One region of the Kitasatospora sp. NPDC059599 genome, then DNA from elsewhere that is predicted to be linked to it. Evidence: riboswitches for the same ligand, from Rfam matches in the RefSeq annotation. Region 1 holds a riboswitch; each other region holds the start of a gene.
The links. Region 1 has a riboswitch for S-adenosylmethionine ahead of ACFV04_RS11125 (IclR family transcriptional regulator). Riboswitches for the same ligand answer to the same signal wherever they lie in the genome.
Positions count from the first base shown of each region.

Region 1 (7,405 bases):
GCCGCGGGCCGCGGGCCCCCCCCGGGGGGGGGGGGGGGGGGGGGGGGCCCCGCGCCGGGCTTGCCCCGGGGGGGGGGGGGGGGGTCCCCCCCCCCCCCCCCGCGTCCGTGCGCCCTGCGGAGGCCGTCCGCGTGCCTGGGCAGCCGCCCCCCGCTCTGGCACCGTGGCGCGGACGATTCCGGATCCGCGGAGGAGGCACCCCATGGCACGGCGCTGGCTGGTGACGGGCTGTTCGTCCGGACTGGGGCAGGCCCTGGCCGCCGCCGCGGCCGAGGCGGGGGACGAGGTGGTGGCCACCGCCCGCAAGCCCGCCGCCTTGGAGGACCTGCGACGGCGCCACGGCGGGCGGATCCTGCCGCTGGCCCTGGACGTACGGGACGCCGAGCAGTGCCGCAACGCCGTCGCCGCCGCGGTGGACCGGCTCGGCGGCCTGGACGTCCTGGTCAACAACGCGGGCAACGGCGTGTTCGGCACCGTGGAGGAGGTCGGCGACGAGGAACTGCGCGACCAGCTGGAGACCCTGGTGGTCGGCCCCTGGCGGCTGGCCCGGCTCGTGCTGCCGGTGCTGCGCGCCCAGGGCAGCGGGCACGTCCTCAACGTCTCCTCGCTGTCCGGCCGGATGTCCTTCCCCGGCCTGGCCGCGTACGTCACCGGCAAGCACGCGCTGGAAGGCATGACGCAGGCCCTGGCCGCCGAGGCCGCGCCGTTCGGCATCCGGGTCGCCGCCCTGGAGCCCGCCGGCTACGCCACCCGCTACGGCACCTCGCTCACCGATGCCGCCGACCGCTCCGCGCTCTACCGGGACGCCACCGAGCCGATGCGCGAACAGCTGCGCGGGATGGCGCAGTTGCCGACGGTCAGCCGACCCGAGGACTTCGCCCGGGACGTCCTGCGGATCGTCGCCGCCGACACCCCGCTGCCGGTGCGCATCCCGGTCGGCGCCGGGAGCCTGGACTCCATCGCGGCCGCCGTGCACGCGGGTGCGGAGGAACTCGCCGCCGTCCGGGGCCTGTTGGACGGGTGACGCCGACCGCGGGCGTCGGGCGCCGGGGGCCGCCGGAGCGGACGTGGACCCTAGGGCTTGTCTGACAATTCGCGTCGCATCAGCGCGCGGCGTTGGGCGCCCGGCTGGGCGTGCCGCCGGAGCGTCCTCGTACTGGACGTACTTGGACGATTCGGCGGTGCGTCCAGGCGGGATGCCCGGCGTCGTGCGCGCGGCGGGAATTGTCAGACAAGCCCTAGCCCCGCTCGGCCGCGGGCGGGTCGAAGGCGCGGAAGAGCGAGAGGTCCGGTGCCTGCTCGCGGATCGCGGTCCACCGCTCCTGGAAGGCGTGCCGCAGGCGGGCGGGCGGCCAGGGGGAGGGCCGCAACTCCGGAGGGAGGAGCGGGTCGTGCTCCAGCGCGTGGCCGAACGCGTCGGCCAGGCGCAGCGCGGTGGCGACGAGTCCGGTGGAGCCGTGCGGGGTGCCGGTCGGGCCGCCGGCGGGGGTGTCCTCGACGGGGTGTCCGAGGGCGTCGGCGAGCGGGCCGTACGCGGCGAGGGTGTCGGCCGCGGGCCACAGGCGTTCCGCGGTGGTGGCCGGGTCGGAGAATCCCGGGCCGGTGAGGCGGGTGGCCTCCGCGGTGATGAGGTAGGTGTCGACGGTGGACCGCGAGGTCTCGTCGGTCAGTTCCCGTACGAGGTCGTGCGGGCTGACGTAGGTCCCGGGCGCGAGCGGGACGCCGCCGAGCCGGGTCAGCGCGGTGCGGAGCGCGTCGCGTTCGGCCCGGCGCTGCTCGGGGACGGAGAAGGTGTAGAGGCGCCAGAGCCCGTCCCAGGGGGCGAGTCCGGTGTCCTGCGCGTAGGCGAGGGCGACGAACCGGGTGTCCGCGTCGGTGCGCAGCCGGCCCGCGTCGGTCAGGTGGAGGCGGCCCTTGCGGCCCCGCCCTTCCTGGCGCAGCACGCCCGCCGCCTCCAGCCGGCGGACGGCGAGCCGCACCGGCTGGTCCGCGAGGCCGGCCGCCGCGGCGACGTCGTAGACGTAGTCGAGCGAGGCGGTGCCCCGGGGGTCGAAGCAGGCCTCGACGACCGTGCGCGGCGCGGGCTTGTATTCGGGCACGGGAGTCCTCGGTTCGTGACGGCGCGTCCCCGGGCGGGGCGTGCGGCCACTGTGCCACACCGGGGCGGGCGCTCCCGCGGACCGCGGGCGGGGCGGCCGCCCCGGGTGCGGCGGCCGGTCCGACCGGCCCGGCGCCCCCGCCGACGCGGGGTCAGGCGCCCTCCCAGGGGTAGCCGTGGCGCCGGAAGGCGGAGGCGATCGCGGCCTTGCCGCCCTCGACGTCGTCGTCGAAGAGGACGCGCCCGACCGGCGACTCGATCCGCACCTTGCCGCCGTGGCGGAAGACCCCGCCGACCTGGTCACGGGTGATGACGCGGGTGTCGTCGCCCTCGGTGATCGTGATGTCCTCGTCCGAGATGCGCAGCGTGGCGCTGTGGTACGTGAGGAGGAGCCCGGCGACCAGGCCGGCGACGGCCAGCAGTACCGGCCGTCCGACGACCATCGCCGGGGAGTCGAAGGAGCCGAGGAACCGCACGGTGTCCGCGTACGGGATCGGGTGCCGGGCGGCGAACCCGAGGAGCCAGGGGACGGCGAAGCCGAGACCGGCTCCGGCCGCACCGCAGAAGGCCCAGACGACCAGCTTGGTGTCCAGCGGCATCCGGAGCTCGGTCGGGGTGGCCGGAGAGCCGGGATCGTTCTTCATGAATACGACCGTAGCATATTCGATAGATATCGGCGGCCGATGGCCGGCACCGGCCGGGGGGGCGGGTGCGCGCCGCGGCGGGCGGCGCCCGGCGGTGCGGCGTGCCCGTCTCCCGTGCGCGGTGGGGGGAGGTTTGGCGAGCGGCCCGGGGAATCTTGTATGGTTCCTGGCGAATCATCCAGAGGGGTGGAGGGACCGGCCCTACGAAGCCCCGGCAGCTCCCCGGTCGACCCGGCGTCCGAAGTACGCGCCGTGCCGTCCGGGATCAGTGCCAACTCCGGCCTGCCGCCACTGTGGCGCGGGAAAGATGAGGAGACACGGTGCTCTCTGTGCTGTCCTTCGCCCGGGCGCTTCCCGCCCCGGCCCTTTCGCGTACCCGTCTCGTGCCCGGCGCAGGCAATCGGCCGACTTCTCCGGCCCGTCCTCGCTGACCACCCCCCCCGCTCCCCGCGGGGAGCCTCCGTGAGCACGGCCCGCCCGCCGCTCACGGGATCTGAGACGGAGTACCCATCCATGCAGAACACGAGCGGTGTCGGCGTGCTCGACAAGATCACCTCGATCCTCGGCACCCTGGAGGCCGGTCCCACCACCCTGGCCGGACTCGTCGCCGCCACCGGACTGGCGCGGCCCACCGCCCACCGGCTGGCCGTGGCACTCGAACACCACCGCCTGGTCACCAGGGACATGCAGGGCCGGTTCGTCCTCGGCCCCCGGCTCGGCGAGCTGTCGTCCGCGGCGGGGGAGGACCGCCTGCTGGCCGCCGCCGGCTCGGTCCTCACCCACCTGCGGGACATCACCGGCGAGAGCGCCCAGCTCTACCGCCGGCAGGGCGAGATCCGGATCTGCGTGGCCGCCGCCGAACGCCTCTCCGGCCTGCGCGACACCGTTCCGGTGGGCATCACCTTCCCCATGAAGGTCGGCTCCGCCGCACAGGTCCTGCTCGCCTGGGAGGAACCCGAGCGGCTCCACCGCGGCCTGCAGGGTGCCCGGTTCACCGCCACCGCGCTCAGCGGCGTACGGCGCCGCGGCTGGGCGCAGTCCATCGGCGAGCGCGAACTCGGCGTCGCCTCCGTCTCCGCGCCCGTCCGCGGACCGTCCAACCGGGTCGTGGCCGCCGTCTCCGTGTCCGGCCCGATCGAACGGCTCACCCGGCACCCGGGTGCGCAGCTCTCCCGGGCCGTCGTCGAGGCGGCCGACCGCCTCACCGAGGCCCTGTGCCATGCCTGACCGGGGCTCCCGGCCCCTTTTCGCGCCGGTCACGCCCGGCCGAACCGGGCCGCGGTCCGGGGCCCGGGCGCGGCCCCGGTTCGGCCCCGTTTCAGCCCCGGGGTTGCAGCACGGCGAGGGAGGGGCGGGGGATGCGGCCGATGACCGAGCCGATCAGGGTGCCGATCGACACCCCGAACAGCGCCGACACGGCCGCCAGCACGGCCTGCGCCCCGTTGCCGACCTCGATCTGGGCGGTGTTCAGCAGGCCGAAGGAGCCCGGCACCACGATCCAGAACGCCGGGAGGTAGAGCACCTGCCAGAGCGGACCGCCCGGCAGCCAGTGCACCAGGGTGGCCGCGCACGCGGCGGAGACCGCCCCGGCCAGGCCGCCGATCGCCGCGCCGTGCGCCATCCCCACCGTCACCTGGACGGTGGCGCTCACCGCGATCACCACGACGATCCACGGGACGGCCGAGGGCGGGGTGTGGACGTTGACCACCAGCCCGGCCACCGCGATCGCCAGCCCCAGCCCGATCACCCACCAACTCGGCTTCGCCACCTGGACGTTGGCCAGCGCCGAGGCCGGCATGCCGGTCGCGGTCGCGGCCGCGACCAGCCCCGCGAGGAACAGCGTCAGCTGCACCGCGCCGGACACCAGCCGGGCCGAACCCGCACTGGCCGCACCCGCGGCGATCTCCGACAGTCCGGTGACCAGCAGCCCGCCCGGCAGCAGGATCGCCAGCGTGGCCACGATCGTCCGCAGCGGGCCGTCCAGCAGCGAGGCCCGCGCGAGCGTCAGGACCAGCAGGGACACCAGGAACCCGGCGGTGACGGGCAGCAGCGGCCGCAGGTACGGCATCCGCCGGGCGAGCACGGTCAGCCCCACCACGATCAGCGAGCCGAGCCCGGCCGCCAGCACGTTCGCCGCCGCCGGCTGCAGGAAGAGGCAGACGCCCACCCCGACCGGCAGCGCCCCGAGGTCCGCCACCCAGGTGGGCCAGTGGGCCGGCGCCCGCCGGATCCGGTCCAGTTCGGCCAGGGCCCGCGGCCCGTCGAGCTCACCGGCGCGCAGCCGGTGCACCAGGTGGAGGACGTCCGCCGTCTGCTCGAACCGCAGGGCGGCGCCCACCGGCTGGAACCTGGCGCCCTCGTCGGGGCCCAGGGCGACGAACAGCCCGTTGGTCAGGGCCGCGACCCGCACCTCCGGAGCGCCCGACGCCCGCCCCAGGCCGCGGAGTTCCTCCTCGACCTCGTGGACGGGAAGGCCGCCGCCCAGCAGGGCCTCGCCGAGGTCGAGCAGCAGGCGGCAGAGCGGGTCGGGCGGGGCGCCGTCGCCCCGGACCGATGGAGACTTGGTGGACATGGCAGGTATCGTCCCATCCCGCCCGCTTCGGTCCGCGTGTGCCCCGGTCTGATCGGTTCCCGCCGGGTCGGTCCCTGTCGCCGAACCCCGGCCCCGCCCTGCTGCCGCCCCGCCCGTGCCCGGCCGCCCGTACCCGCTGCCGTCGCCCCGCCTCGGGCGTCCCCGGCCGGGCCGCTGGTCGGTCGGACCCGCTCACGGGCGGTACCGGCGGTACTTCCGGCGGTCCGCCGAACGTGATGTGAGGCCCGCGTGAAGGTCGCGGGTGGGGCCGGTGATCGGCCGTTGATCGGACGTAGACGCCGAGCCTGGAGCATCGGGAACCGGAGGGAACCGGTTCGGAGGCCACAGCCTGACCACCGGGGCCAGTACGGCCGGACCACGGGCCGCGCGGGCACCCAGTGCTGCGGCCGCCGGACCGGACCTCCAGCGAGAGTCCGAACCACGGAAGGGCAGACGAGGCATGGACAGCGGGCAGTCGGTGCAAGCGGTGAGGACGGCGGCGGGCTTCGGCGAGCAGCTGCGGGTACGGCGCGAGCGGATCGGGCTGACCCAGCAGTGCCTGGCCGATCACGCCACCCTGAGCGTGCGGGCCATCCGGGACATGGAGAGCGGCCGGGTGCGCCGGCCCCGCAACGAGACCGTCCGGCTGCTGGCGGACGCGCTGCGGCTGGAGGGCCGCAGCCGCACGGACTTCGAGGAGGCCGCCCGCCGGCACCCGCTCGCCGACGAACCGGCGACGGTGCCGGCACCGGCCGCGCCGCCGGTGGCGCGCGGGGCGATCGTCGGCCGCGAGATGGAGACCGAGGTCCTGGTCGACGCCTTCGCCGTGCACGGGGACCGGCTGGTCTCGCTGGTCGGCCTCGGCGGGGTGGGCAAGACCCGGCTCGCCCTGGAGGTCGCCCGCCGGGTGCACCTGGCCGCCCGCTGGTCGGTGCGCTGGGTGGACTGCGGCGGCGGCCCGCACCCCTGGCGCGGCCTGCCGGACGGCCTCGCCCGGGACATCGGCGACCGGCCAACCCTGCTGGTGCTGGACGGCGCCGACAACGGGGTGGACGCCGGACAGCTGGACGCCCTGTTCCAGCACTGCCCCGGGCTGCGGGTGCTGATCACCGCCCGCGAGGCCCGGCCGCTGCCCGGCGGCCAAGTCATCCCGCTCGCGCCGCTGCCCGTCCCGGCCCCCGAACTCGACGCCGAACCGGAGGCGTTGGCGCAGGTCGGAGCCGTCCGGCTGCTGCTCTCGCACCTGAGCCGGCTGCGCCCCGGCTACACCCTGGAGCGCTCCGAGGCACCCGCCGTCGCCGAGCTCTGCCGCCACCTGGACGGCCTGCCGGGCGCCTTGGAGCGCGCGGCGGGCTGGGCGCTGGTGCAGTCCACCGGCCAGCTGGTCGCCCGGCTGGCGGCCGTCCCGTTCACCCTGGCCGCACCGCCGCTGGTGTTCGGCGCGCGCGGCGACGTCCGTGACGAGGTGGAGCCGGCGATCCGACGGCTGACGGACCGCCAGCGACAGCTGCTGGAGGTCCTCGTGGACGAACCGGGGGACTGGTCCGGGGAGGACGCGGTGGTCCGCACCGGCTGGGCGCTGCAGACCTGCCTGGCGACGGTGCACGAGTTGCTGTCGCGCGGGCTGATCCGCAGCGTGCCCGCCCGGGACGGCGTGCGGTTCACGGTGCTCAACCTGTGCCGGCGCCTCGTCCGGGAGGAGCCGGGGCTCCGGCTGGCCCCGGCCGGGGACGTGCCGCTGCTCGCCGTCGCGGGCTGACGGCGCGGGCCGACGGACGCCCGGGCGTGGACGTGGGGGCTGGGCGCGGGGGCGGTGGCGCGGCGCCGTGAGCCGATAGCGGGCCCCGGCGGGCCGTCGATTCTGCCGCATTGTGCCGCAGGAGCTGCCGCTTGCCCGGCCCGATCGTTCCTAACGTTCTCCGTGGGCCGGGCCGCCGCGGAACACGCGCCGGAATCCCCGGTCCGCCGGCCCGGGCGTCGGCGGAAATCCATCGACGATCTCTACCGATGAGGGCTGAGTTGTGCAGCACGGAAATGCCGAACCCGGCGGGCTGGACGTCGTCGTGACGACGATGGCCTCGGACTCGCACA
Region 1 covers NZ_JBHWCL010000022.1:12,816-20,220, forward strand. Annotated here, with positions in the region: gene ACFV04_RS11110 (SDR family oxidoreductase) at 203-1,024, shown strand; gene ACFV04_RS11115 (transcriptional regulator) at 1,239-2,099, opposite strand; gene ACFV04_RS11120 (hypothetical protein) at 2,251-2,742, opposite strand; SAM riboswitch class I at 2,914-3,056, shown strand; gene ACFV04_RS11125 (IclR family transcriptional regulator) at 3,256-3,969, shown strand; gene ACFV04_RS11130 (threonine/serine exporter family protein) at 4,061-5,314, opposite strand; gene ACFV04_RS11135 (helix-turn-helix domain-containing protein) at 5,775-7,073, shown strand; gene ACFV04_RS11140 (cobalamin B12-binding domain-containing protein) at 7,387-7,405, shown strand, end outside.

Region 2 (7,405 bases), on a different contig from region 1:
GGGGACGTGGCGGCCTTCGCGGCGGTGGAGAAGCTGCGGGGCGAGGGGATGGCCGGGCTGCTGGTGTGCAGTGCGGCGGTGGGGGACGCACCGGTGCGCGAACTCGCCGACCGGGCGGACCTGGTGGTCCCGGGCCCGGCCGGCGTGGTGGAACTGCTGGAATCGCTGGGTCAGGCGCTCACAGCGCGTTGAGCTGGTCGAGGAACCACTGCTGCGGGGGGAGCGCGGTGGCCGCCGCCGCGAGGCGCTTGGTCCGGTCGGCGCGTTCCGCCTCGGGCATGGTGAGGGCGGTGTGCAGCGCGTCGGCGGTGGCGATGACGTCGTACGGGTTGACCGTCAGGGCGTCGTCGGCGAGTTCCGCGTAGGCGCCGGCCTCCCGGGAGAGGACCAGGGCGCAGCCGCGGTCGGAGACCACGGGGACCTCCTTGGCCACCAGGTTCATGCCGTCCCGGATGGGATTGACCAGGGCCACGTCGGCCAGGCGGTAGGCGGCCAGGGAACGCGGGAAGTCGTCGTCGACGTGCAGGATCAGCGGCTTCCAGGTGGGGGTGGCGAACTCGGCGTCGATCTCCCCCGCGAGGCGCCGGACGGCCGCCGTGTAGTCCCGGTACTCGGCCAGGTCGGTCCGGGACGGGTAGGCGAACGCGATGTGGACCACCCGGTCGTGCCACTCGGGGCGGGTGCGGAGCAGGTGCCGGTAGGCCTGGAGGCCGCGGACGATGTTCTTGCTCAGCTCGGTGCGGTCGACCCGGACGATGGTGCGGCGGTCGCCGACGGCCTCGCGCAGGATGGCGAGGCGCTCGTCCACGTCGGGCCGGCGGGAGCGTTCGCGCAGGAAGTCGGCGTCGGCACCGAGGGCGTGCACGCCCAGGCGGGTGGTGCGGCCGTCGTGGGTGACGGTGAGCGCCTCGTGGTCGACGGCGGCGCCGAGCAGGTCCTCGCAGCAGGCGGCGAAGGCGCGGGCCCAGCGTTCGGTGAGGAAACCGGCCCGGTCGGCGCCCAGGATGCCGGTGAGGACGTCACGGCCGACGTCGTCGGGCAGCATCCGGTAGTACTCGGGCGGGGCCCACGGGGTGTGCGAGAAGTGGCCGATCCGCAGGTCGGGACGGGCGGCGCGGAGCAGGGCCGGGGCCAGGGAGAGGTGGTAGTCCTGCACGAGCACCGCGGCGTCCGGGGCGGCTTCGGCAGCCAGCGCCTCGGCGAAGGCCGCGTTGTAGGCCCGGTAGGCGGCCCACTCGGTGCGGAACCCGGCGTCGAAGGCGGGCGCGGTGGGGGTCGCGTAGAGCAGGTGGTGGACGAACCAGAGGGTGGAGTTGGCGACGCCGTTGTAGGCGCGGGCGAAGGTCTCGGGGTCGATGTCCAGCATCCGGACGGCCTGCCCGCCGACGTCGTGGCCGGCCAGGTCGAGGCGGCCGTCGGGGGCCTGCGCGGCGGCTCTGCGGTCCGCGGCGTTGAGGGCCGCGCAGACCCAGACGGCGTTCGGGTCGTCGATCGCGGAGAGGCCGGACACCAGCCCCCCGCCGCCGCGCCGCAGGGTCAGCGTGCCGTCGTCGGCGGTGCTGAAGGACACCGGTCCCCGGTTGGAGGCCACCAGGACGGGGGCGGTGCCGGTCGCACTCGAACGTTCGGTCGTGAGATCGCCCATGGTTGGGATGTTGCCGGGGCTCCGGCGTGGCAAACCCCTCAGTGCCGGGTGGCGTATTCGGGGACGGTGTGCATCGGGGGGCGTTCCAGGGCGGTGATCTCGTAGGTGCGGGGGGTGAAGATGGGGGTGTCCCCGGCCGGGGTCCGGGGGCGGGGGTCCGGGTCGCGGGTGAACTGGGTGAGCTGGGGGTGGACCAGGTCGGCGGAGGCCTTGAGCCGGTGGGCGCGGTCGAGGCGTTCGAGGGCGGTGCGGTAGATGGTGGCGGCCATCCGGCCGAGGGCCTGGCCGTCCTGGTGGCGGTGGTGCCGGACGCCGACGTCCACCTGGGCCAGGGCGTCCAGGCCGACCAGTTCCAACGCGTCTACCAGCAGGCCGAGTTCGACGCCGTACCCGGTCGGGAAGGGCAGCCGTTCGAGCAGTGAGCGGCGGGCCGCGTACTCGCCGCCGAGGGGCTGGACGAACCCGGCGAGCTCCGGCCAGTGGAGGTTGAGGAGGGGGCGGGCGACGAGTTCGGTGACGCGGCCGCCGCCGGCCGGGACGACGGCGCCGGACTCCGTCTCCAGCGGGCGGTCGTACATGGCCTTGACCAGGTGGATGGACTCGTCGGTCAGCAGGGGGCCGACGATCCCGGAGACGAAGGCCGGGTCGAACTCGCGCAGGTCGGCGTCCACGAAGCAGACGATGTCGCCGCGGGTGACCAGCAGCGACCGCCAGAGCACCTCGCCCTTGCCGGGGGCGGCGGGCAGTCGGGGCAGGATGGCGTCGCGGTGCTCCACCCGGGCGCCGGCCTCGGCGGCGACGGCGGCGGTGGCGTCGACGGAGCCGGAGTCGACCACGACGAGTTCGTCGACGAGCGGGAGGCGTTCCATCAGTTCGCGGCGGACGGTGCGGACGATGTCGCCGACGGTGGCCTCCTCGTCCAGGGCGGGGAGGACCACGCTGACCGTGCGCCCGGTGCGCTCCTTGGCCGCGAGGAGGGTGCGGACCGGCCGGTCGGCGGCGCTCCAGGAGCGGCGGCGCAGCCAGGACGCCGCCTGCGGGAGCAGTGCGGGAGTCGGTTCGGCGGGCACGGAAGTCTCCTCGGCGGGTCGGGTGGGACGGGTCATCTCGCGTGGCGGACGGTCCCGTTCAGGATTGACGCCTTCGGATACAGTCTTCGTACAGCGGTCGGACCTTTGCACGCCGGGGTCACCGCTGAGCGCCACCACAATTTCACAAGCTCATCCAGAGGGACTGAGGGAACGGCCCGTTGACGTCCCGGCAACCTTCTCGCGCGGCTGTCGTCATACAGGCCCCGGCGGGACAGGTGCCAATTCCGGCCTGTGGCGCGACCGCGCTACGGGGAAGATGAGGAGAGAGGCCTCGCCATCATGGCTATCGACACTGTCGCACCCTCCCCCAGCCTTCGGCCGGGGGGACCCCGACCCGTGGACCTCGGCCCGGCCGCCGCGCTGTCCTGTCGCGAGTGCGGCACCCGCTTCCCGCTCGGTCCCAGCTTCGCGTGCCTGGAGTGCTTCGGCCCGCTGGAGATCGCCTACGAGTTCGGCAGCGAGGGCGCGGAGGAGCTGCGCAAGCGGATCGAGGCCGGTCCGACGTCCGTCTGGCGCTACGCGCCGCTGCTGCCGGTGCCGGCCGACGTGGCGTCCAAGCCGAACCTGAACCCGGGCTGGACCCCGCTGGTGAAGGCGGACAACCTGGGCCGGGAGCTCGGCTTCACCGCCCAGCTGCACATCAAGGACGACTCCGGGAACCCGACGCACTCGTTCAAGGACCGCGTGGTGGCGTGCGCCATCGAGGCGGCGCGGGCGTTCGGCTACACCACGCTGTCCTGCTCCTCCACCGGCAACCTGGCCGGCGCGGTGGGCGCGGCGGCCGCCCGGGCGGGGTTCCGGTCCTGCGTGTTCATCCCGCACGACCTGGAGCAGGGCAAGGTCGTCATGGCCGGGGTGTACGGCGGCGAGCTGATCGGCATCGAGGGCAACTACGACGACGTGAACCGCTTCTGCTCGGAGCTGATCGGCGACCCGGCGGGGGAGGGCTGGGGCTTCGTCAACGTCAACCTGCGGCCGTACTACGGCGAGGGTTCCAAGACGCTGGCGTACGAGATCTGCGAGCAGCTCGGCTGGCGGCTGCCGGAGCAGATCGTGATCCCGATCGCCTCGGGCTCGCAGTTGACGAAGATCGACAAGGGGCTGCAGGAGCTGATCAAGCTCGGACTGGTCGAGGACCGGCCGTACCGGGTCTTCGGCGCCCAGGCGGAGGGCTGCTCGCCGGTGTCGGCGGCCTTCAAGGCCGGCCGGGACGTGATCCGGCCGGTCAAGCCGGACACCATCGCCAAGTCGCTGGCGATCGGCAACCCGGCCGACGGCCCGTACGTGCTGGACATCGCCCGCCGCACGGGCGGCGCGGTCGAGGACGTCACGGACGCCGAGGTCGTGGCGGCGATCCGGCTGCTGGCGCGGACGGAGGGCATCTTCGCCGAGACCGCGGGCGGGGTGACCGTCGGCGTGCTGAAGAAGCTGGTCGAGACCGGGCAGCTGGATCCGGCCAAGGAGACCGTCGCGATCAACACCGGCGACGGCCTGAAGACCCTGGACGCCGTCTCCGACGCCGGGATGACCGCCGTCATCCGCCCGACGCTGGACTCCTTCCGCGCCGCCGGCCTCGTGTCCGCCTGAACCTCCCCCGTCCCGGCCCCGCCACCCGGGGGCCCGCCCCGCAAGGCCCCACCCCGCTAGGAGAGCCATGAGCGCCAACGTCCGCATCCCCACCATCCTGCGCACCTACACCGGCGGCGCCGCCGAGGTGACCGCCGAGGGCGCGACCCTGGCCGAGGTCATCGCCGACCTGGAGAAGAACCACGCGGGCATCGCCGCCCGCCTGCTGGACGACACCGGCAAGCTGCGCCGCTTCGTCAACGTCTACGTGAACGACGACGACGTGCGCTTCGCCGAGGGCCTGGCGACCGAGATCAAGGACGGCGCCGGCGTCTCGATCATTCCGGCGGTGGCCGGCGGCTGCTGAGCCGCGAATCCCCGCCATTCGGCCACCCGTGCGTACGGAATTCCGTTCTCCGTGCGCACGGGTGGCCGGTTGCATTCCGGCTGGAATCTTTCCGAGTCGAGTCGGAGTAGAGTGTCGCTCGGTTGGGAACAGGGGTTCCCTCTCGACCGCCCGCGCCGTTCCGCCCGGGCGCGTCCGGCCGGTGAGACCGGCCCGGCAATCATGTCAGGCCGATGTCAGAATTACCGCGGGGATTTGGGTAATTCGTCCGCTATGTCCGGCGTGAAATGCCGATATTTTTCCGATTCGGCCCGTCCTGTCCCTTGATCGGGCAGTGGAATTACCGGCGGTTGACCCTGTTGCAGAGGGCGTCGGTCCGGATACATTCAGCGGCGGTCGACGCAGTCACCCGCTCACCGGACGCCGTTCGGCGCCCCGCGCGGAGGGCTGCGGCGTGCACGGCTGCGCCCAGGGGGGGTTCCCCGGGCCGGCCTTCAAACCAACCCGGGCCCGCGACCTGCGGGCACGTGAAGGGCCAGCACAGCACTAGGGGAGTTCGGAATGGCTCAGGGCACCGTCAAGTGGTTCAACGCGGAGAAGGGCTACGGCTTCATCGCGGTCGACGGTGGTGCGGACGTCTTCGTCCACTACAGCGCGATCCAGATGGACGGCTACCGCACCCTCGAGGAGGGCCAGCGGGTCGAGTTCGAGATTTCCCAGGGACAGAAGGGCCCGCAGGCGGACATGGTTCGCGCGGCGGTCTGACCCCTTCCGACTCCAGGAGCTCGGCCCGGCCCAGGGCTGGTGACCACTCGCTTCTCGACGGGCCCGCACGACACGCGTCGTGCGGGCCCGTCGGCGTTCCCGGGTGTTCCCGGCGTGTTCCCGGCGTTTCCGGCCGTTCCCGGACGGCCCCGGGGCGGGCTCCGCGGCGGCTCGCGGGTCGGCGGCGGGGCTTGCACTCGACCACCCGGAGTGCTAATCATTGGCGTTAGCACTCACAGCGTGAGAGTGACAGCGGACCGGGTCGGTGAGGCCCCCGGGAGCGGTAGGGGAAAAGACCCCCGCACACCAGGGCCGTCCGTCGCGGGCACCCCTTGGTCCGAGCAGTCGACCGTGTCCCGGAGGACCACTTCTGATGGCCAAGATCATCGCCTTTGATGAGGAAGCTCGCCGCGGCCTTGAGCGTGGCATGAACCAGCTCGCCGACGCGGTGAAGGTCACGCTCGGCCCCAAGGGCCGCAACGTCGTGCTGGAGAAGAAGTGGGGCGCCCCCACGATCACCAACGACGGTGTCTCCATCGCCAAGGAGATCGAGCTCGAGGACCCGTACGAGAAGATCGGCGCGGAGCTCGTCAAGGAGGTCGCCAAGAAGACGGACGACGTCGCGGGTGACGGCACCACCACCGCCACCGTGCTCGCCCAGGCCCTGGTTCGCGAGGGTCTGCGCAACGTCGCCGCCGGCGCCAACCCGATGGCCCTGAAGCGCGGCATCGAGAAGGCCGTCGCCGCCGTCTCGGACCAGCTGCTGGCCCAGGCCAAGGACGTGGAGACCAAGGAGCAGATCGCCTCCACCGCCTCCATCTCCGCCGCTGACACCCAGATCGGCGAGCTCATCGCCGAGGCCATGGACAAGGTCGGCAAGGAAGGCGTCATCACCGTCGAGGAGAGCAACACCTTCGGTCTGGAGCTCGAGCTCACCGAGGGCATGCGCTTCGACAAGGGCTACATCTCGGCCTACTTCGCCACCGACCTGGAGCGGATGGAGGCGACCTTCGAGGACCCCTACATCCTCATCGCCAACTCCAAGATCGGCTCGGTCAAGGACCTCCTGCCGCTGCTGGAGAAGGTCATGCAGAGCGGCAAGCCGCTCGTCATCATCGCCGAGGACGTCGAGGGCGAGGCCCTGTCGACCCTGGTCGTGAACAAGATCCGCGGCACCTTCAAGTCCGTCGCCGTCAAGGCCCCGGGCTTCGGCGACCGCCGCAAGGCCATGCTCGGCGACATCGCCATCCTCACCGGTGGCACGGTCATCTCCGAGGAGGTCGGCCTCAAGCTGGAGAACGCCGGCATCGACCTGCTGGGCACCGCCCGCAAGGTGGTCATCACCAAGGACGAGACCACCATCGTCGACGGTGGCGGCGAGAGCGACCAGGTCGCCGGCCGCGTGAACCAGATCCGCGCCGAGATCGAGAACAGCGACTCGGACTACGACCGCGAGAAGCTCCAGGAGCGCCTCGCCAAGCTGGCCGGCGGCGTGGCCGTCATCAAGGCCGGCGCGGCCACCGAGGTGGAGCTCAAGGAGCGCAAGCACCGCATCGAGGACGCCGTCCGCAACGCCAAGGCCGCCGTCGAGGAGGGCATCGTCGCCGGTGGTGGCGTCGCCCTGCTGCAGGCCGGTGTCGCCTTCGACAAGCTGGAGCTGGAGGGCGACGAGGCCACCGGTGCCAACATCGTCAAGGTCGCGCTGGAGGCCCCGATCAAGCAGATCGCGACCAACGCCGGCCTGGAGGGTGGCGTCGTGGTGGAGAAGGTTCGCAACCTCCCCGCCGGTCACGGCCTGAACGCCGCCACCAACGAGTACGTCGACCTGGTCGCCGTGGGCATCATCGACCCGGCCAAGGTCACCCGCTCCGCGCTGCAGAACGCCGCCTCCATCGCGGCGCTGTTCCTCACCACCGAGGCCGTCATCGCCGACAAGCCGGAGAAGGCCGCTGCGGCCGCCGGCGGCGGCATGCCGGGCGGTGACATGGACTT
Region 2 covers NZ_JBHWCL010000015.1:4,330-11,734, forward strand. Annotated here, with positions in the region: gene otsB (trehalose-phosphatase) at 1-192, shown strand, start outside; gene ACFV04_RS08150 (trehalose-6-phosphate synthase) at 179-1,645, opposite strand; gene ACFV04_RS08155 (glucosyl-3-phosphoglycerate synthase) at 1,684-2,691, opposite strand; SAM riboswitch class I at 2,863-2,999, shown strand; gene thrC (threonine synthase) at 3,016-4,323, shown strand; gene ACFV04_RS08165 (MoaD/ThiS family protein) at 4,391-4,669, shown strand; gene ACFV04_RS08170 (cold-shock protein) at 5,210-5,413, shown strand; gene groL (chaperonin GroEL) at 5,787-7,405, shown strand, end outside.
Region 2: it holds a riboswitch for S-adenosylmethionine, as region 1 does, so the genes downstream of both, thrC (threonine synthase) here and ACFV04_RS11125 (IclR family transcriptional regulator) in region 1, are expected to answer to the same signal.

Region 3 (7,405 bases), on a different contig from region 1:
GACTCGGCCTCCCGCCGGACGCCCTCGGACTCCGCGCGCTGACGCTCCAGGTCCGCCCGCGCGGCGGCCCGCACCTCGGCCAGCTCCGCCTGCAGCTTCTCCACCAGCCGGGACGCCTCGGCGGCCGCGTCCTCGGCGCCGGCCCGCTCGGCCTCCTCGCCGACCTCGGCGACCAGCCGGCTCCAGCCCGCCGAACGCACCAGGTAGGCGGCGGCCGCGACGTCCATCGGATCGGCGGCGCCCGGGACGCTGCCCGACTCCAGCGCCCGCACCAGGTCCGGCTGCCCCAGCCGCAGCCGTTCCGCTATCCGCACCCGGAAGGCCGGCTCCGCCTCCAGCGCGGCCGCCAGCGCCGTGGCCGCGTACTTGGCCCGCCGCGCCGGGGTGAACTTCACGTACTGACGCAGGCTCTGCGGGAGCTCACCCGGCGGCAGGCCGCCCAGCGCGTCCGAGGCCAACCCGACCACGCGACGGCGCACCCCCTCGGGCAGCGGCCGGTCCAGCTTCTCGACGGCGCGCTCCGCGGCGGGGCCGGAGAACCCGGGGAGTTCCGAGGGGGTCGGGGAGCCGGCCGCGTCGGAGGCACCGGACGAGGCGCCCTCCGCCGCGAAGCCCTCCGCACCGCCGTGCCCGGACCCGCCGACCCCTGGCTCACCGGCTGCGGGCACGGCGCTCTCCGCCGCTCCCGTCCCGGCGTCCGGCGTCTGCGCAGCGGGCCGAAGCCCCTGCGCTTCGCCGGGCTCCTTCGCTGCGTCCACCACGTCCTCGGCTCCGATCCTGTTTCCGGCTGGGTACGGCCGCGACTGCCCCCTGTCGTCACGCTCCGTGTGTCTTGTCTGTATTGTCCCGTGCGGCGGACGGGCGCGCCGCGCACCGCCCGCCGCTCCGCGGTGATCAGCCCTGCTCGGTCGGGGCCTCCGCGCCCTCGGCACCCGGACGGGCCACCAGCTCGACCTGGTCCACGGCGTTGCACCAGCGGCAGCGCACCGACTCGACGGTCTCGCTCAGCACCTCGGTCTCCTCGACCTCGGAGTCGCCGGCCAGGTCGAAGTGCAGGAACTCCGTCACCCGCGCGGTGCGGGTCACGTCGAAGCGGGTGAGGTTGCCGCACAGGGTGCAGCGCCAGCGCGTCTCGGCGGTCAGGGCGGGGACGGTCATCGGGGGTCCTCTCGGGTGGTCCCTGCGTGGGCTAGGCGCTCCCCCCGGAGCCCCGGCGTCGGCGGCGGGAGGCGGGAATGCCCGTGCCAAGCCTATTGCCTGGGGCAACCATCGCGACCACCGGTCAGCGGAATAGCGGGGCTAGTCCACCTGCCGTAAACCGCCGTGTCACCAGCGGCGCCCGGAGGGATGCTTGGCCGCATGGCGCTCGCGGCCCCCGACCACACCGCCGAGCGGGGAGACCGGCCGGAGGCGGCCGCCCCGGCGGTCACCTACGCCCTGATCGCGGTCAACACCCTGGTCTTCCTCCTCGGCCCGGCCGCCGGGCTGAATCCGCTGTACGGCACCGGCCAGACCCGGGTCTGCGCGGAGCAGCGGTACGAGCAGCGCTGGGGCGCGGTCCCGGCCGAACTCCTGACCGGACGATCGCTGACCACCGAACAGCTCGCCGAGGCCCCCGACCCGGTCCCCGGCTGCCCGGCCGCCCCGACGCCGGGCAAGCACCCGGCGCTGTCCGCCCTCACCGGCCTCTTCCTGCACGCCGGTTGGCTGCACCTGCTCGGCAACCTGCTCTTCCTCCACGTCTTCGGCCCCACCGTCGAACGGCGGCTGGGCCGCGCCCGGTACGCCGTCTTCTACCTGGCCGTCGGCAGCCTGGCCGCGTACGGCTTCGCGCTCGCCGAGGCGCACTCGCCGGATTCCACCCGGGTCCTCATCGGCGCCTCCGGCGCGATCTCCGGCGTCCTGGGCGCCTACCTGCGCTTCCACCCGCGCGCCCGGGTGACGACCCTCGTCCCGCTGCTGTTCTTCCTGCCGCTGCGCTTCCCGGCCTGGCTGGTGCTCGGCCTCTGGTTCGCCCTGCAGTGGTGGTCGGTGCACGCGGCGGGCCCGGGGGTGGCCTACCTGGTCCACGTGATCGGCTTCTCGGCCGGGTTCCTCTACGCCTGCACCGTGGTCCGCCACCCCCCGAGACGACCCGGCTGACGCCCGATACGCTGGCGGCACCCCACAAAGGAGCCGGAACAGTGATCACCGCCATCGTCCTGATCAAGACCAGTGTCGACCGCATCCCGGAGATCGCCGAGGCCATCGCCTCCATCGAGGGCGTCAGCGAGGTCTACTCGGTGACCGGTGGGTACGACCTGGTCGCGATGGTCCGGGTGCGCCGTCACGACGACCTGGCCGAGGTCATCCCGGGCCGGCTCAACAAGGTCCCGGGCGTGGCCCACACCGAGACCCAGATCGCCTTCCGCACCTACTCCCAGCACGACCTGGAAGCGGCCTTCGCCCTCGGCCTGGACGAGTAGCGGCGCCTCCGGCTCAGCCCTCGCGGCGGCCGCGGTCGACCTGCACCGTCGCGACGCAACGCCCGCCCTCGTTGCGGTAGTTCCACGCCGCGCCGTCCGTGACCAGCTCGCGGACGGCGGTCAGGAAGCGGTCGACGTGCTCGTCCGGAGTCCCGGCTCCGAAGCTGACCCGGATCGCGTTCAGGCTGCGCTCGCCCGGCAGCGAGGGCTCCGGCGCACCGCACTCGGAGACCGGACCGGGCGCGACGTCCTCGTCCCCGAGCAGGGTGCGCACCAGCGGGTGGGCGCAGAACAGGCCGTCGCGCACGCCGATGCCGTACTCGGCGGACAGCGCGGCCGAGAAGTGCGAGCTGTTCCAGTCCCGGACGACGAAGGACAGCACGCCCACCCGCGCCGAGCCGGCGCCGAACAGGTTCAGCACCCTGACCTCGGGGATCTCCGCCAGCCCGGCCGTCAGCCGGTCGACCAGCTGCCGCTCGCGGGCCTCCAGCGCGTCGAAGCCGGCCTCGCCCAGTGCCCGGCAGGCCGAGGCGATCGCGTAGGCGCCGATGACGTTCGGCGAACCGGCCTCGTGCCGGGCCGGGCCGGTGTGCCACTCCACGGCCACCGAGCCGTCCGTCTCCCGGGCCACCGTCCGGGTCGCGCCGCCGCCGGCCAGGTACGGCTCGGCCGCGTCCAGCCAGTCCGCCCGGCCGGCCAGCACCCCGGCGCCGAACGGCGCGTAGAGCTTGTGGCCGGAGAAGGCGATCCAGTCGACGTCCAGCTCGCGCACCGAGACCCGGTGGTGCGGGGCCAGCTGGGCGGCGTCCAGCACCACCCGGGCGCCGTGCCGGTGCGCGGTCCGGGTCAGTTCGGCGACCGGCCACAGCTCGCCGGTCACGTTGGAGGCGCCGGTGACGCAGAGCAGCTTCGGGCCTTCGGGCGCCTGGGCGAGGGCGGCGTCCAGAGCGGCCACCGCCCCGGCGCGCGAGCGCGGCGCGCGCAGGTAGGTGACGTCCAGTCCGGCGTGCGCCCAGGGCAGCAGCGAGGCGTGGTGCTCGGTCTCGAAGGCGAACACCCGGGTGCCGGCCGGAACCGCGGAGGCCAGCAGGTTGAGCGAGTCGGTGGTGGCCCGGGTGAAGACCACCTGGTCGCCCTCGCGCAGGTCGAGGAACCCCGCGACGGTGCGGCGGCTCTGCTCGAAGAGGTCGGTGGACAGCTGCGAGAGGTAGCCGGCCCCGCGGTGCACGCTGCCGTAGTACGGCGCGTAGGCGGCGACGTCGTCCCACACCCGCTGGAGCGCCGGGGCGCTGGCCGCGTAGTCGAGCGCCGCGTAGCCGACCTTCTCACCGCTGGCGAGCGGGACCTGGACGTCGGCGCCGAGGACGGCGAGGGGGGCGCAGGTTTCGGTGGCGAGGGACATGAGGATGCACTCCTTCGGGGTATGGGGACCCCGGGAGTGCTAGTCGTCGGGCGTCCGCGCTTGCCGCACGGACGGTGTGCCGTGGCGACCCGGTCCTCACCCAGGGCACCCCGCCACGGACGGAGGGTTGCCGGACAGCAAGCTGGGGCTTGACGCTGTCACTCATGACCTGCCGTCGACTCTAGGGTCGCGTCCAGCGGGCGGTCAAACGGGTATCCACCATCCGGACAGCGCACGCGCCCTCCCGCCTCCGCGGACGCCGGGAGCCCGCGCCGGCGCACCGGCACGGGCTCCCGACCACCGCTTCAGCTCCGGCTGGTGGCCTCCGACCAGCGCCGCAGCAGTTCCTGCGCCGCACCCGAGTCGATGGCCTCCGCGGCCCGCGCCATGCCCGCCGCGAGCTGCTCCGCCAGCGGCGCGTCGCCCAGGTCGAGCGCGACCAGCGCCGCCGCCGTGTTCAGCAGGACGGCGTCCCGCACCGGCCCGCGCTCCCCCGCCAGCAGCCGGCGCGCGACCTCGGCGTTGAACGCCGGGTCCCCGCCGCGCAGCGTCTCGATGCCGACCAGCTCGATGCCGACCTCGCGCGGGTCGAAGGAGGTCTCGGTGACCACTCCGTCGCGCACCACCCACACCCGCGAGGTGGTGGTGATGGTCAGCTCGTCCAGTCCGTCGTCGCCGCGGAAGACCAGCGCGGTCGAACCGCGCCGGGCGAGCACCCCGGCGATCAGCCCGGCGAGCCGGGTGTCGAAGCAGCCCACCGCGTGCGAGGTGACCTTGGCCGGGTTGGTCAGCGGGCCGAGGATGTTGAAGGCGGTCGGCACCCCGAGGTCGCGCCGGGCGGTGGCGGCGTGCCGCATCGAGGGGTGGAACTTCGCCGCGAAGCAGAAGGTGAGGCCGACCTCCTCGACCACCTCGGCGATCCGCCGGGCGGGGAGGTCCAGCGCCACGCCGAGCTTCTCCAGCACGTCCGAGGACCCGGTCGACGAGGAGGCGGCCCGGTTGCCGTGCTTGACCACCCTGGCGCCGGCCGCCGCCGCGACGATCGCCGACATCGTGGAGATGTTGACGGTCTTCGCGCGGTCGCCGCCGGTGCCGACGATGTCCACCGCGGGGCCGGGGACGTCCAGCGGCTCGGCGTGCGCGTACATCGCGTCCACCAGACCGCTGACCTCGTCGACCGTCTCGCCCTTGGCCCGCAGGGCGATCATGAAGCCGGCCACCTGGGCGGGGGACGCCTCGCCGCTCATGATCCGGTCCATCGCCCACGCGGTGGAGGAGCGGTCGAGGTCCTCCCCCTTCAACAGCGCCGACAGGAGGTCCGGCCAGGAGCGGACCACCTGCGCGGGGTCGCTACCGCCGTTCGCAGGGTTCACGTTCACCATGGCTGACTCCAGCTGTTGTCGGTTCCCCCGCTCCGGGGGACGTCCGTACGGATGGAGCCAGCCTATCGAGCGGCGGGGCGCCGATGGCCCCCTCTTCTCTACTACTGAGACGGGACCGCTCAACGAGCGGCCGGAGCCCGCTTCGCCAGCCGCGCCCGCAGCAGGGTGGCGACCGCCTCGGCCAGCGCCACCGGGTCCACCGGGTGGGAGATCGCGGCGTCGGCGCGGCTCCAGGCGGCGAGCCAGGAGTCCTGCGGCCGGCCGATCAGCACCAGCACCGGCGGGCAGCCGTAGATCTCGTCCTTCAACTGCCGCCCGAGCCCCAGCCCGCCGGCCGGGACGGCCTCGCCGTCCAGCACGCAGAGGTCCACGCCGCCCTTCTCCAGTGCCTTGAGCACCGCGGGGGTGGTCGCGCACTCCAGGTAGGACAGCTCGGGAAGATCCTCGGCGGGCCGGCGGCCGAGCGCCGTCAGCACCTGCTCGCGGGTGTTGCGGTCGTCGCTGTAGACGAGAACGGTGAGCGTCTCATCGGTCGTGTACGCCATGGGCCCTGCTCCCTCAAGTGTGATCCGGACCACGTTCGCCTGATCCGGATGCTACTCCCGATCACCCTCCGCCGAGTGCCCCTCGCGCACGTTCCTCCTCAAGCCGCCGCGCCCTGGGCTCACCCGCCCGGAGGACGGCGCGTCACCCTGACCCGCCCGGTCCACCCGTACGGCCGACCCGGGCCGCTCCCCCTACCTCCCGCGGCTGCTCCGACCGTGCAGCGACGCGCCGGGCAACGGGGTCGCAGGCCGCTCCGAGGAACCGTCAGAAAAGGGACACGCCGCTGCTCAGCCCCCATCCGGGCACCCCGCCGGCCCCCAAGCGGGCATACCGCACGCACCGGACACTCCGAGGGACACCCCCCGGCGTGAAGACGGAATAAGGGACCGACATAATGTCCGTCGTGGCGACAGCAACAGCAGTAGAAACCGGGCACGCGCACGGATCGGTCAACCGGCCGAACATGGTCAGCGTCGGAACGATCGTCTGGCTCAGTTCCGAGTTGATGTTCTTCGCGGCCCTCTTCGCGATGTACTTCACGCTCCGCTCCGTCAAGGGGGCCGAGTTCTGGACCGAGAAGGCCCACGCCCTCAACGTGGCGTTCTCCTCGGTCAACACCACCGTCCTGGTGCTCTCCTCGCTCACCTGCCAGCTCGGCGTGTTCGCCGCCGAACGCGGTGACGTGAAGAAGCTCCGCATGTGGTTCATCATCACGTTCATGATGGGCGCGGTCTTCATCGGCGGCCAGGTCTACGAGTACACCGAGCTGGTCAAGAAGGACGGCCTGTCGCTGTCCTCCGACCCGTACGGCACGGTGTTCTACCTGACCACCGGCTTCCACGGCCTGCACGTGACGGGTGGTCTGATCGCCTTCCTGCTGGTCCTGGGACGGACGTACGCAGCCAAGCGCTTCACGCACGAGCAGGCCACCGCCGCGATCGTCGTGTCGTACTACTGGCACTTCGTCGACGTCGTGTGGATCGGCCTGTTCGCGACCATCTACCTGATCAAGTAACCAGCTGATCAGGTCGCTGGCCACCGGCTGCGGCCCCCGCCCTCACCGGCGACGGGCCGCTTCTGCCGGTGCCGACGCTCCCACCGACCGACCGCGCGCGCAGCCCTAGACAGGCAGCCTCGTGCCGGCCAGACCGGCCGCCGGGTGCACCCACCAGTCGACCAGATCCTGACACCGGGGTTATTCCGTGAAAAAGCTCTCCGCACGACGGCGCCACCCATTGGCGGCGCTGGTCGTCCTACTTCTCGCCCTGGCGGCAACCGGGGGGCTGTACGCCGCGTTCGCTCCCGCCGACAAGGCGCAGGCCGACGTCGCCGCGCAGTCGCTCGCGATCGATGAGGGCAAGAAGCTCTTCGCCGTCGGTTGCTCCTCCTGCCACGGCCTGAACGGCCAGGGCGGCAGTGACGGTCCGAGCCTGGTCGGCGTCGGCTCCGCCGCTGTCGACTTCCAGGTCGGCACCGGCCGCATGCCGGCCCAGCAGCCCGGCGCCCAGGTCCCCCGCAAGAAGAACATCTACACGCAGGCCGAGATCGACCAGCTCGCCGCCTTCGTCGCCTCCCTCGGTCCCGGCCCGGTGACCCCGACGGAGGAGCAG
Region 3 covers NZ_JBHWCL010000057.1:3,230-10,634, reverse strand. Annotated here, with positions in the region: gene ACFV04_RS20885 (NYN domain-containing protein) at 1-503, opposite strand, end outside; gene ACFV04_RS20880 (hypothetical protein) at 895-1,158, opposite strand; gene ACFV04_RS20875 (rhomboid family intramembrane serine protease) at 1,360-2,142, shown strand; gene ACFV04_RS20870 (Lrp/AsnC family transcriptional regulator) at 2,184-2,465, shown strand; gene ACFV04_RS20865 (aminotransferase class V-fold PLP-dependent enzyme) at 2,479-3,867, opposite strand; SAM riboswitch class IV at 3,919-4,037, opposite strand; gene trpD (anthranilate phosphoribosyltransferase) at 4,173-5,249, opposite strand; gene ACFV04_RS20855 (hypothetical protein) at 5,369-5,794, opposite strand; gene ACFV04_RS20850 (heme-copper oxidase subunit III) at 6,190-6,810, shown strand; gene ACFV04_RS20845 (c-type cytochrome) at 6,998-7,405, shown strand, end outside.
Region 3: it holds a riboswitch for S-adenosylmethionine, as region 1 does, so the genes downstream of both, ACFV04_RS20865 (aminotransferase class V-fold PLP-dependent enzyme) here and ACFV04_RS11125 (IclR family transcriptional regulator) in region 1, are expected to answer to the same signal.